Regions from separate parts of the Thermosinus thermophiluss DSM 23256 genome, predicted to be linked through region 2. Evidence: riboswitches for the same ligand, from Rfam matches in the RefSeq annotation. Region 2 holds a riboswitch; each other region holds the start of a gene.
What was found. Region 2 has a riboswitch for glycine ahead of BLQ99_RS13375 (alanine/glycine:cation symporter family protein). Riboswitches for the same ligand answer to the same signal wherever they lie in the genome.

Region 1 (4,280 bases), on a different contig from region 2:
GGCCTGGGTGAACTCGTCGCCGGCAACATGCGCCAGATAATCGGCGACCGGCACGGTAAACAAGCGCCCGTTTTCCAGAGCGAGAGCGCGGCCGTCCAAGAGCAAAACCAATCGCTGCTTGGGGTAACGGTCGGCGAATTTGCGTAGGATTAGGTCGGCCGTGTCATGGAATAGCTTGGGGCGAGCCACGAGAGCCCCGTCCGGGGCGGGCTGAAACCGAATAAACCCCAGCATCTTATGTACTTCCCGGGCGATAGCCCGGGCCCGGTTAATAAATAGCCTGCTGACATCACTTACCCCGCACAGACAGTAAGCATGGCCGTAGCGGAGGGCTTGTTCGGCGGCGGCGAAAATAACGGCGGCGCGGTCAGGGGACGCGTAACGCAGATTGGCGGCAATCAGCCGGGCAAGGGTGCGGCCCGGTGAATCGAGTAGCCAGTTGGCGTCTAAGCCGCAGTTTTGCCGTAACTGCTTTACTAGGCAAGGGAGGGAGGTATGATCGGCATCCAGCTGGTCGGTATACATAAACAGACCAAGCGATTCGTGGTCTCCCTTAAAGCAAGGCAGGTCATTATGGATTTGGGCCAATATCGCCGCTTTAAGTATCGACCCGGGGGTCGGCGAGCAGGAGATCACGATCATCACCCCAGAGGCTGAGTTGTTGATAATGTTCACGTTTTGGCGATTGGAGCAGCCGGCGGTTGCCGTAAAATTTGCCGTTGACAGTGAGAAACGCTAAGGCCCGTTTGGTGACTACCCCGATATTTTTCAGCTGGGCCGGGTCGCTAAACCGGTAGGTGCGCCGTACTTGGACAATCTTGGCCGCTGACCGCGGACCGATACCAGGAACTTTAAGCAGTTCGCGGTAAGAAGCTTTGTTAATTTCCAGGGGAAAATGCTGGGGGTTGTGCAGCGCATAAGCAAGTTTCGGGTCGAGGGATAGATCCAGGTTGCCAGTCGCGTCAAAAACAATATCGTCAATGGAAAAACCGTACAGGCGCAACAAAAAATCTGACTGATAAAGACGGTTTTCCCTAATTAGCGGCGTGGCCTTTACTGTGGCCAGCGGCGTGGCGGCGACAGGTTGAAACGCGCTAAAATAAGCGCGTTTTAACTCGTATTCCTGGTAAAGCCGGGTGACAGACAAGAGAATGTCCCGGTCGCTTTCACCGGCAGCGCCGACGATGTACTGGGTAGAATGGGTGGTATCCTGACGGTGCCGGAGGACGTCGCGGATGCTGGCCATGCCTGACAGCAGCTCGCCGGCAAACTGTTTGGTGCGGCTCAGCCGGGCAAGGTGCGACGCAGTCGGTGCCTCCATATTGAGGGAAATACGGTTAGCCAGGGCGGCGGCTTTTTCAATCTCGGCCGGCGTGGCCCCAGGGATAATTTTTAAATGGATATAGCCGCCAAAGCGATAGCGATAGCGCAGGATTTCGGCAACCTTGATAATCTCTTCCATGGTGCGGGCAGTGGAATGCCAAACCCCTGAGCTCAGAAACAGACCCTCTACATAATTGCGGCGGTAGAACTCCATGAACAGCTTTGCCAGCTCGTCGGCGGCAAAGCGGGTGCGGGGCACGTCGCGGGCGGCGCGATTGGGACAGTAGGCGCAATCGCGTTCGCAGTAATTCGTCAGCAGAACTTTGAATAAAGATATACAGCGGCCGTCGGGAGTGAACGAATGACAGACGCCGGCCGGGCTGGTCCGGCCGATGGCCGGCCGCTGATGTTTGCCAGGACGGGCGGCCGTTGCGGCACACACGTCATACTTGGCGCCTTCGCCCAGTAGTTTTAGCTTTTGCTCTATTTCCATGGCTCCACCTGCACACCCAAGTGTTACTGTATTTATTATAAGAGAAAAACATATGTTTGACAAACATTTGTTCAGGATAAAAATATGGATAATAAACGCAATATTCAGGCAGGAAAAGGGCTCACGTGCAGAGAAACTATATGCAAAAGCATAAAGTTGGATGATGACCGGGGGAGAGACCGCCTTAGGCGGCGCCGAAGGAGCAAACAGGCGAGAAACTCTCAGGCAAAAGGACCCTGGTTTGACACACCTCTGGAGAGAACCGCATGCTGCGGTCACCGAAGGGGAGCCGGATTTAGGCAATCTCTCAGGTAAAAGGACAGAGTAAGCGCCGCGCTTACTTAGTGTCCTTTTTTTCTTTTGTGCTTTTTGGAACAAATAATAATATAGTCTGAAGGGAGGATTTTATGAGCGACAAAAAGACGCCACTCTACGACATCCACGTGGCCAGCGGCGCCAAAATCATCGAATTTGGCGGCTGGCTCATGCCGGTGCAGTATACCGGCATTATCGAGGAGCACCGGGCCGTGCGGCAGGCGGCAGGACTCTTCGACGTATCCCACATGGGAGAAGTGTCGGTCAGCGGGCCGGACGCTACCGCCTATGTGAACAGGCTGGTGACCAATGACGCTTCCCGCCTGGCCGTCAACCAGGTGATGTACACTCCCATGTGCTATGACCACGGCGGGGTGGTTGACGATCTTTTGGTCTATCGCCTTGGCGAACAAGAATATCTGTTGGTGATTAACGCCGCCAATATTGACAAAGATTACGCCTGGATGGTGCAGCACGCGGCGAACTATGACGTTACCGTCAAAAACATTTCCGATGTTACCGCCGAATTGGCGCTGCAGGGCCCGCGGGCCGAAGCCATCCTGCAGCCGTTGACCGATGAAGATTTGAGCACCATTAAATATTATTGGCTGCGCCGGCACGTCCGCGTTGACGGGATCGACTGTCTGATTTCCCGGACAGGGTATACGGGAGAGGACGGTTTTGAAATTTACTGCGCGCCGGAGGAAGCTGGCAGACTATGGAACCGCCTGATGGAGGTCGGCAAGCCGCTGGGACTGGTGCCGGCCGGATTAGGCGCCCGTGATACGCTGCGGTTTGAAGCCGGTTTGCCGCTTTACGGTCACGAACTTTCCGAAAGCATCACACCGCTCGAAGCCGGTCTCGGCGTCTTTGTCAAGTTTGACAAACAGAGCTTTATCGGCTATGAGGCGCTGCTGGCCCAGAAAAACGCCGGTGTCCGGCGCAAAATTGTCGGGATCGAGATGGTAGGGCGGGGTATTGCCCGTGCCGGCTATGCCTGTCATGCCGCCGACCGGGTCATCGGCACGGTGACAAGCGGCACTTATGCGCCCACCCTCGATAAAAACCTGGCCTTAGCTATTTTGGAAACGGAGTTTTCGGCGCCGGGGACGGAAGTGGCGGTGGAAATCCGCGGCAAACTGGTAGAAGCCAAGGTTGTGGCCAAACCATTTTATAAAAGGAGGAAATAAATTATGAATATCCCGCAGGAACTTAAGTACACCAAAGATCACGAGTGGGTTCGCGTCGAGGGGACGCGCGCGGTCGTAGGCATCACCGACTATGCCCAGCATGAGCTGGGGGACATCGTTTTTATCGAGGTGCCCGCCGTCGGCAAACAGGTTAAGGCGCACGGCAATTTGTCCGTAGTCGAATCGGTCAAAGCCGTTTCGGATATTTATGCACCGGTTAGCGGTACGGTGGTGGAAGTGAACGAGGCGTTAAACGACCGCCCCGAAGTGGTCAACCAGGATCCCTACGGGGAAGGCTGGCTGGCCGTTATTGAACTGGAAGACGCCTCCGAATTGGAGGGGCTGCTCAGCGCCGACGCCTACCGTGCGCTGACCGAGGGGGGAAAATAGATGGCCGGGCGCCATTATTTGCCCAATACCGACGCCGACCGGCAGGCCATGCTGGCGGCGATTGGCGTAAGCAGCGTCGATGAGCTTTTCCAGGATATCCCGCCGGCGGTGCGGCTGGGCCGTCCGCTTGATTTGCCGCCGGCTCTGAGTGAACTGGAAGTGCTGCGGCTGATGCAGCAGCGCGCGGCCGAAAATGTCCATGTCGGTCAAATGCCTTGTTTTTTGGGGGCTGGCGCTTATGACCATTTTATTCCCGCCGTTGTGTCGCACCTGGCCGGCCGCGCGGAATTTTATACCGCCTATACGCAGTACCAGCCGGAAATCAGTCAGGGCGGCCTGCAGGCCCTGTGGGAGTACCAAAGCTATATCTGCGAACTGACCGGCCTGGATGTGGCCAACGCTTCGCTGTACGATGGGGCCACCGCCCTGGCCGAAGCGATGAACATGGCTTGTGGAGTTACTGGCCGCAGTAAAGTCGTAGTGAGCGCCGGCATCCATCCGTTTTATCGCCGCGTGCTGGCTACTTACGCCCGCGACCTCGGCTTTGAAATTGTCACCGTGCCAACGGT
Region 2 (4,280 bases):
GAAAAAAACTTGACGACATCGTTTTTGTCGACAAAGGTTATGTCTACCGGGAGGTGGGTAAAAATCCGCTCAATTTCCTGCGGCGTCAGCATGCCGGTCGAAAAACGAATATGGTCCCGGCTGCCGCTATCGGCGATCGTCTCCCGGTCCTGCACACTCTCCCGCACCGGCTTCCAGCCTTGGGCCGGTTCGATAAGACAATAGCCGATTTCATCGCTATCCACCAGGATTTGCTGCCATTCGTCCTCGGCCAGCGTCTCCAGCGCCATGGGAAAGAGGATTTTTTCTTCCTTGAAAATCATCTCTTTGAGATGGTGAACCGCCTCTTCCACTTTGGCAATCAGTTCATCCTTGCGGTCGGGCCGGAAGTTTACGGCCACCGCTTTGGCGGCCTTCAAGCGCTGCCGGTTTTCGTCGTCCACGCCCCACATCACTTTGGGCGGACCGGTAATTTCATATTTCTCTAGATAGGGAAAGAGCAGGTTTTCCTTGCGGCTGTAGTGTTTGTCCACATCCCCCAGGAGGTTTAGCTTCTCCGCCAGTTTAAGAGCTAACGGCCCGGCGGCCTCGGCCGGAGTGCGGCGTAGTTCGTCCACTAGCGGAGCGATTTCAGTGTCCATCACCTTTTCCAGGGCCCGGTTCTCTTCCTTAAAGGTATGAACCGGGTGGCCCGGCGCCGTTTCCGGTTCGGCCGACCGCTTTAGTGCGTCGCGAAAGACAGCGGCATGAACATCGCATAGCCGCTGCACTTCTTCGATTGGCAGCCCTTCATTGATAAGCGACTGCTCAATGAGGGACAACTCGCCCGGTGCCAGGTTCCGCACCAGTTTATCGAAACGGGCCTTGACCTCTTCCACCGGCCGGCCGGCATGGAGATCCATAATAATCTCGCGGATGGCTTGTTTGCGGTATTCGCGGTTGTTGATCAGCTCACTCATGACGACTCCTCCCTGGTTTAGCCCTGCGGTATCAACTACAGTGTATCCATAATTTCGACCATTCATGGGCAGCAGCGGTTCGGTAAATTTATCCACGGCGAACTAAGTCGCGGCATTCTCAGCGACCGGAAAAGCAATCCGGGTAAAAAACGCCACAGCATAAAAAAGACTCCTTGCCATCGCAAAGAGTCTTCATTCTGCCGTTAGTTGGCCGCTTCCGACGAAGGCATTGCCTCGGTCTCTTCTTCCTCCTCGGCCCGCAGGTGCGCCAGATACCGCTCGGTCTCGCTGACGACAACACCGGACAAGCCCAGCAGGGCGACCAGGTTTGGCAGCGCCATTAGCCCATTGACAATGTCGGCAATAAGCCAGATGGCCTCGAGTTTAATAAACGCGCCGGCCGCCACCAGGGCAATGAATGTCCAGCGGTATGGCTTAATACCCTTAACGCCGAACAGATACTCGCAGCAACGTTCGCCATAATAGTTCCAGCCGAGAATAGTCGTAAAGGCAAACAGCACCAGGCCCACGGTGAGAACATAAGGACCGGCCACCGGGAAGGCGGCGGCAAATGCCTGCTGCGTCAACGCGGCGCCCTTGAGGCCGCCGTTCCAGGCGCCGGTGACAATCAGGACCAGCCCGGTCATAGTACAAATAATAATGGTATCGATGAAAGTACCGGTCATGGAAATAAGCCCTTGTTCCGCCGGCCACTTGGTCTTGGCCGCCGCGGCGGCAATCGGGGCGCTGCCCAGGCCCGACTCGTTGGAGAACACGCCGCGGGCCACGCCGCTCCTAATGGCCATCATGACCGTGGCGCCGAGAAAGCCGCCGGTTGCCGCCGTGCCGGTAAAGGCGTTGGTAATTACCAGCTGCATGGCTTCCGGCAGCCGGTCGGCAAACACGGCCAGCACGCCTATACACGTCGCTACATAGAACACGGCCATAAACGGTACGATTTTGGTGGAAACATTGGCGATGCTTTGCAGACCGCCTAAGGTAATAAGGGCCACCAGCAAGGTAATAATCCCGGCCGTAATGGGCACAGGCACGCCGAAAGCCAGTTGTACGCTGTCAACGATGGCATTGACCTGGGGAAAAGTGCCGATGCCAAAGAAGGCGACCAAAACGCCGCTGGCCGCGAACAGCACGGCAAGGGGACGGTAGCGCATGCCAAGCCCCTTCTCGATGTAGTGCATCGGACCGCCGGCGATTTCCCCGTTGGCATCGACGGACCGGAACTTCACGGCCAGCAGCCCCTCGGCATATTTGGTGGCCATGCCAAAAAAGGCGGCCACCCACATCCAAAAGAGCGCTCCCGGTCCGCCGCCATAAATGGCCGTCGCCACGCCGATAATGTTCCCGGTGCCGACCGTAGCCGCCAAAGCGGTACACAAGGCGCCGAAGCTGTTGACATCACCGTCGCCGTCGTTTTTGGCGGAAAAAATGAGCCTGAGCGCCAAAGGCAGCCGCACAACCTGCAAAAGCCGCAACCGAATGGTCAGCAGTATGCCGGTGCCGACAAGCAAGATAAGCAGCGGCGGCCCCCACACAAAACTATCAATTTCATCCAGTAATTTTAGCCAATCCATTGTCACCATCTCCTTTTATCGTAGAAAAATAAAAAGAGCCAAATCCTGCGATTTGACTCTGGTGACAAGACGCGATGAAAATGCAAATGCCAAACGACCGGTCAGTTTGGCCTGCCGTGCGTCTCTGTCCTTTTGCCTGAGAGATTTAGCGGACAGCCGCAGCTGTTCGCATTGCCCCTTCGGCGCCCTTTTGCAGGGTCTCTCCAGAGTCCCGTCCGCTAACGGTTCCCGCTTTTAAAAAAGCGCCTGAGAGTTTTACTCCTTCGGCGGGCCTTACGGCCGCTCTTCCGTTTAGCATCATCCGGCAGTATTTAGTTATTCAGATAACAAGTATTATTCTAGTGGACAATTGTCCAAAAATCAATAGCAACCCCTGTTTTCCCAAAATTCAGTTTTACATCTCTACCCATGGCGTGTAAGCCCCAGACAGCTATTCCGGCAGGCTGGCAAGGTGCTGCTTTACCCGCGCCCGCAGTTCATCCTCATCAATCCCGAAATCGGCTTCGTCTTCCGCGTCATCAAGGGCAAACATCTCGTTTTCCATGCTAACTTGGTCAAAAATCTCATACTCTTCGTCGGTAAGCTTATCCTCCACTTCATCGTAGGCCTCGTCGAATGCTTCGACATAATCGGCGGCATCCATTTCGCGTGCCAGGAAGGACAGGCAAAGCGCTTTTAATCGTTGTGCTTCAGTGGTCATTGGCAACATCTCCTTCAGGGTTTTTGTCTGGGACCAAGCTTTTTCCCTTTAATTATTTCCCAAAGACGCCTTATAATGCTTAACTGTACAAGCAAGGCTACTCTTATCGACATTTCAACAAAGAAGCCGCCTTTTCCTATCGTCCTTTGGCGCAATGAGCCCAAACATCTTTTACTGGACGTAAATATTGGCTAAACGACAGGTACCGGGATTTTGCGGCTACGGCAATATTTCACGCCGCATTAATTGTTTTTACAGAAAAAGGAACCAGGCAAATCGGCGTAGAAATCAAAAATAACTTCATTAAATATTGTTCGGTTATAAGGGGAGGAATATTTACGTTTTTTAAACCCTTCCATCTCGAAGAAGCGACAATAAGCGACGTACATCAAGCGTACTTGTCGGGTAACTTAACCGCAGTAGAACTGATCCAATGGTATTTGCGGCGGATTGACGCTTACGACAAGCAGGGTCCGAAGTTAAACTCCGTCATTTACATTAACCCCAAAGCGTTAGAAGAAGCAGCCGCACTGGACGCAAAACTGGCAACTGCCGGCAAACTTGCCGGCCCCCTGCACGGCATCCCGGTCCTGCTCAAAGATAATGTCAACACTAAAGACATGCCGACCTCGGCCGGGTCGTTAAGCCTTGAGGGCTACGTGCCGCCTGAGGATGCGTCCATTACCAAAAAGCTGCGTAACGCCGGCGCAATTATTCTCGCGAAAGTAAACCTCCATGAATTTGCCATATGGGGCGAAACCATCAGCTCTATTCTCGGCCAAACGTTGAACCCTTATGACTTGAACCGCACCCCCGGCGGTTCGAGCGGCGGAACGGGGGCGGCGCTTGCCGCTAACTTCGGCCTGCTCGGCCTCGGTACTGACACGGTAAACTCCATCCGTTCCCCCGCGTCCGCCAACAACATCGTCGGCATCCGCCCCACCCTCGGGCTAATAAGCCGCGCCGGCGTAGTCCCCTATTCTTTTACCCAGGACGTCGTTGGCCCGATGGCGCGCACCGTTGCCGACGCAACGAAAATGCTCAATGTAT
Region 3 (4,280 bases), on a different contig from region 2:
TTTGACCTGTTTGAGTTCAAAACTTAGTTTTTCAATTATGGAAATGTCTTCAAAAATTGCCACGGCGCCCCTGCTTTGCCCATTGACGATGATTGGCGTACGGTTGGTAATAACCACTGAATTGCCAATTTCCTGGCGCTGCCCCAGTTCGGCGACCATGGACTGGTTGACGGCCGGCAGGCGAGAATTGGGAATAATCTCGCAAATATGCCGACCAAGCGCCGCTTCTGCCGCAATGCCGGTGATGCGTTCGGCAGCCGGATTGAATATGGTGATAATATTTTTTTCATTAATGGCAATAAGACCATTGGCCATGCTGTTAAAAATTTCGCTGGCAGTAAAGGCGTTGTCTTGCAAAACATCGTCAACTTGCTGCATTATTGCCGCATCGACCAGCATAAAATCGCTTTCCAACAGCTGCGCCAAAATACTGGCCGCCTTGTCGGCATGCTGGCCACAGGCGGCTACGCGAACTTCTTCACCCTGTCTGATTTTAAGCGCAATAACAGCCATAATGTTAGTAGCCGGTGCCTGTTTGCCAGCAGCAGAAATAAGCAATAGTTCCGTTTTGTATAACTTCTCCAGTTCATGCGCCTTTTGCACAACCATCGCGGCAACCCTGGCATGGATGCCTTTAGCGTGCCGAATGACCGCGTTTTTACAGGTCCAGTTCATTCCGCAACAGCTCCTTTTTTCGTTTTCACGGAATTTGCAGACAACTCGCCCAGAAACTTCCTGCACTGCCGGCCAAATTGCCAGCATCAGCGTTGGCCGCTTATCAATACATCTTCCCTCGCTTCACTTATTGCTGGTCGCTATTTTTTGCTTGGTTTAAGGTCTGATGCGCGTTACCCCTGGCAGATGCCTCCATTATGACGGCATGATCACTTTTATGTTTTATTTATCTTGAATTTCTACATGAAAGGCGTTTTTCTTTTTTACTGCGAGATTTCATTTCATGATTGATTCTGCAAAAGATTGCATCATTGGTCGCGCCAATATTATTACCGCGTGACGGTTATGGCGCATAGTTAGGCCGGCGCAATGGCTTGTACCAATGGTCTTAGATCAGTGCCGCTGTCACGCGCCAGGCGCGGCAATTCATCAGCGACGCCCTAAAAAGCATAACAGGGTGTGCATCATTAGCACACCCTGTTTGCTGTGGGGAATATTGCCGCTGACGAAAATTAGCCATTGCCTAAGTTCAAAACGAACAAAATTGGCCCCAGCGTTCAGGCCTCAATTTCCCCTTGTCTAAGGATTGATTTTCGCTTTAAAGACTTGTTTGCCGTCTTTCATTTCAATTATCACGGCGCTTTTAACCGCGTCATGTGTAGCATTTAAAGTGGTTGCCCCCGTTATCGCCGGGAAATCTTTGGTCGCCGCCAAGGCTTGGCGAATTTTGTCCGGCTCGGCGCTATTTGCGCGTTTAATCGCATCAATCAACAAATTGGCCGCGTCATAAGCCAGTACAGCCATCGCATCCGGCATTTGTCCATACTCTTTCTGGTAGGCTTCGACAAATGCTTTTGATGCCGGACTGGTATCCTCAACCGAGTAATGATTGGTAAAGTAGGTATTATTAAGCGCCGCGGCACCGGCAATTTCAACCAATTTCGGCGAATCCCAACCATCCCCGCCGACAATCGGCACCGTAATGCCGAGTTCGCGCGCCTGCTTGACAATTTTGCCGACTTCTTCATAATAGCCCGGCACATAAAGAATTTCAGGATTGAGCGCTTTAACCTTTGTCAAGATTGTCTTAAAATCTTGGTCTTTTTGCAAATACGCTTCTTCCGCCACAACGCTGCCGCCGCCTTTAGTAAAGGCATCTTTGAAAAAGGCGGACAGCCCCTTGCTGTAGTCGCTGCTATTATCAACCAATATTGCCGCCTTTTTGAGTTTTAAATTATTTAGTACGAAGTTTGCACCAACTGTCCCTTGAAATGGGTCGATAAAGCAAACGCGGAAAGTATAGTCCTTCACTTTACCGGTCTTTTCATCCACGGTTACTTTAGGGTTGGTAGCGCCTACCGCTAAAAACGGCAACTTGTTCGCCTCTGCTACATTTGAAGCGGCGATCGCATTTGAACTGGCAAACACGCCGGTTACGGCCACAACTTTATCCTGGGTTGCAAGTTTGGTCATAGCATTTGCCGCTTCCGCCGGTTCACTTTTATTATCTGCGATAACGGCCTGAATTTGTTTGCCTAGTACTCCGCCTTTGGCATTTGCCTCCTTAATGGCCAGCTTGGCGCCATTTGCCGCCGAAGTGCCAAAAGTCGCATTGCCGCCGGTCATTTCATTAAGCAGACCAATCTTAATGTCCTTAGCAGCCGGATTGCCACCGCAACCTGCCAGAGTAACTGTCAGCCAAACCACCGCCAGCAATACCGCTACTCGGGTAAACCCTGCTTTTTTCATCAGACACTTCTCCTTTCCTTTACGCATGTGAATTTAAATTTTTTAATGTGCCTTGAAACCTATGAAGCTGTACCCAAGCCAGCAGCCCAAGTAAAGCACCCGGCGCCATTTTACCGATAAAACAAAAGAGCCAAATCATTAGATTTGACTCTCAAGCATGACCAAAGATAGCAATACTGCGAAATAAAATTGCATGCAGTAAAACTAACCACTCTGTCCTTTTGCCTGAGAGTTTCATCGGTCTATTTGCATCCCGACTTGCACCTTCGGCGCCCTATTGAAAGGGACTCTCCAGAGGTCCATCCATTTACGGTCAAGTAAGCAAACATTACCCCTAATACTCTTCCGTAAACTTCATATGGACAAATGTATTAAATTTTTGGCACATCATGTTAAAATTATAATAACGGCAGCGCTGATTGTCAAGCCTTTATTGTAAATTGTTTTCTGCCAACACTTGCAACATCCGCACTTGGCGCCTGATAATTGCATTAATCACCCTCGCCGTCTTTTAAGCGCTAGTACTTTGAGCTAAGTTACGCGCCAGACAGCTTCGCATAAGGCTTTAAAAAAATGCGCAGTAGCAGGAGTTTAGCGGGTAGATTACGAATAATTCAACAACTCGCAATTATCATACAGCCACCGCGTCAGGCTTTTACTGAAATTAATAAGGGGGGGCATATTCGATGAACCAAAATCTGTTCAGCGACCTCGAGGGCCTGCGGATTGCCATGGAAATTGAAGATCGCGGCCGGGAATTTTATCGCCAGGCTTATGAGTGGGCGGTAAAGCCAGAGCACAAAGAATTATTTATGTTTCTGATGACCGAAGAAAAGCATCATTACGCGACATTTGCCAAGTTGTTTGAAACGATTCAAGCCCGCAAAGAAGCGCAAAGCGGCGACTATTTGTTTGACGCCGACACTTCCCGTTACCTTACCGTTTTGGCGGAAGGACATGTTTTCCCGCCGACGGAAAAAATGCACGAAAAAATCGCGCAGCTGACGACGATCGAAGCGATTTTAGCCACTGCCCTCCAGGCGGAAAAAGACTCCGTGCTGTTTTATGACGAGCTGGCAGCAAATGCCAAGTTTGACGAAGCGAAAAATGTTTTTACAACACTGAAGGCAGAAGAAAAGAAGCACATCCTGAAGCTGCGCGAAATGATTGATGCCTGGGCCTAACAAGGTGAATATGATGAAAAAATGGGTATGCAATGTGTGCGGCTATATCCACGAAGGCGAGCAGCCTCCTGACAGCTGTCCGGTTTGCGGTGTAGGACCGGAACAATTTCGTTTGCTGGCAGATACCCCGGAGAAACCCGCCCCGGCTAAGACCGCCAAACGCTGGAAGTGCATCGTATGTGATTATATCCATGTCGGCGACGCCCCGCCGGACGTATGCCCGCTGTGCGGCGTAGGCAAAGAAAAATTTGTATTGCTGAGCGACGAAATAGCAGGCCTGACCCGGGAAAGTCTGGCCAATTCTAATGACGCCACTATCCGCAGCGCGTTAGAGACCATCAGTTACGGACTGTATATTGTTTCTTCCGTTAAGGATAATAAAATAAACGGACAGTGCGCCAACACGGTAGCGCAGCTGACCATAGATCCATGCCGCATCGCCGTTTGCTTAAACAAGCGCAACCTCACCCACGAATATGTTATGGCCTCAGGCGTACTGGCCATATCGGTTTTACGGGAAGACCAAATCGATATGATCCGGCATTTTGGCTATCAATCGGGAAGAACTACCGACAAATTCGCCAGCATTCCCTATTTGCTCGGCCGCTTGGGCTGCCCGATCCTGCAAGACTGTGCGGCCTATATTGAGGCCAAAGTTTTGCCCGACAAAAC

Region 1: linked by a shared signal. The riboswitch ahead of gcvT (glycine cleavage system aminomethyltransferase GcvT) and the one ahead of BLQ99_RS13375 (alanine/glycine:cation symporter family protein) in region 2 are both predicted to bind glycine.
Region 3: linked by a shared signal. The riboswitch ahead of BLQ99_RS08110 (ABC transporter substrate-binding protein) and the one ahead of BLQ99_RS13375 (alanine/glycine:cation symporter family protein) in region 2 are both predicted to bind glycine.

Annotation. Positions count from the first base shown of each region.
Region 1 is NZ_FNBU01000008.1:23,330-27,609, forward strand. Features, by position in the region: gene BLQ99_RS06290 (DUF4130 domain-containing protein) at 1-636, opposite strand, end outside; gene BLQ99_RS06295 (putative DNA modification/repair radical SAM protein) at 599-1,816, opposite strand; glycine riboswitch at 1,977-2,063, shown strand; gene gcvT (glycine cleavage system aminomethyltransferase GcvT) at 2,224-3,321, shown strand; gene gcvH (glycine cleavage system protein GcvH) at 3,325-3,711, shown strand; gene gcvPA (aminomethyl-transferring glycine dehydrogenase subunit GcvPA) at 3,712-4,280, shown strand, end outside.
Region 2 is NZ_FNBU01000029.1:25,527-29,806, forward strand. Features, by position in the region: gene BLQ99_RS13370 (DUF438 domain-containing protein) at 1-938, opposite strand, end outside; gene BLQ99_RS13375 (alanine/glycine:cation symporter family protein) at 1,142-2,530, opposite strand; glycine riboswitch at 2,645-2,747, opposite strand; gene BLQ99_RS13380 (colicin immunity domain-containing protein) at 2,961-3,230, opposite strand; gene BLQ99_RS13385 (amidase family protein) at 3,629-4,280, shown strand, end outside.
Region 3 is NZ_FNBU01000011.1:54,904-59,183, forward strand. Features, by position in the region: gene BLQ99_RS08105 (sigma 54-interacting transcriptional regulator) at 1-675, opposite strand, end outside; gene BLQ99_RS08110 (ABC transporter substrate-binding protein) at 1,255-2,424, opposite strand; glycine riboswitch at 2,628-2,729, opposite strand; gene BLQ99_RS08115 (ferritin-like domain-containing protein) at 3,111-3,608, shown strand; gene BLQ99_RS08120 (flavin reductase) at 3,622-4,280, shown strand, end outside.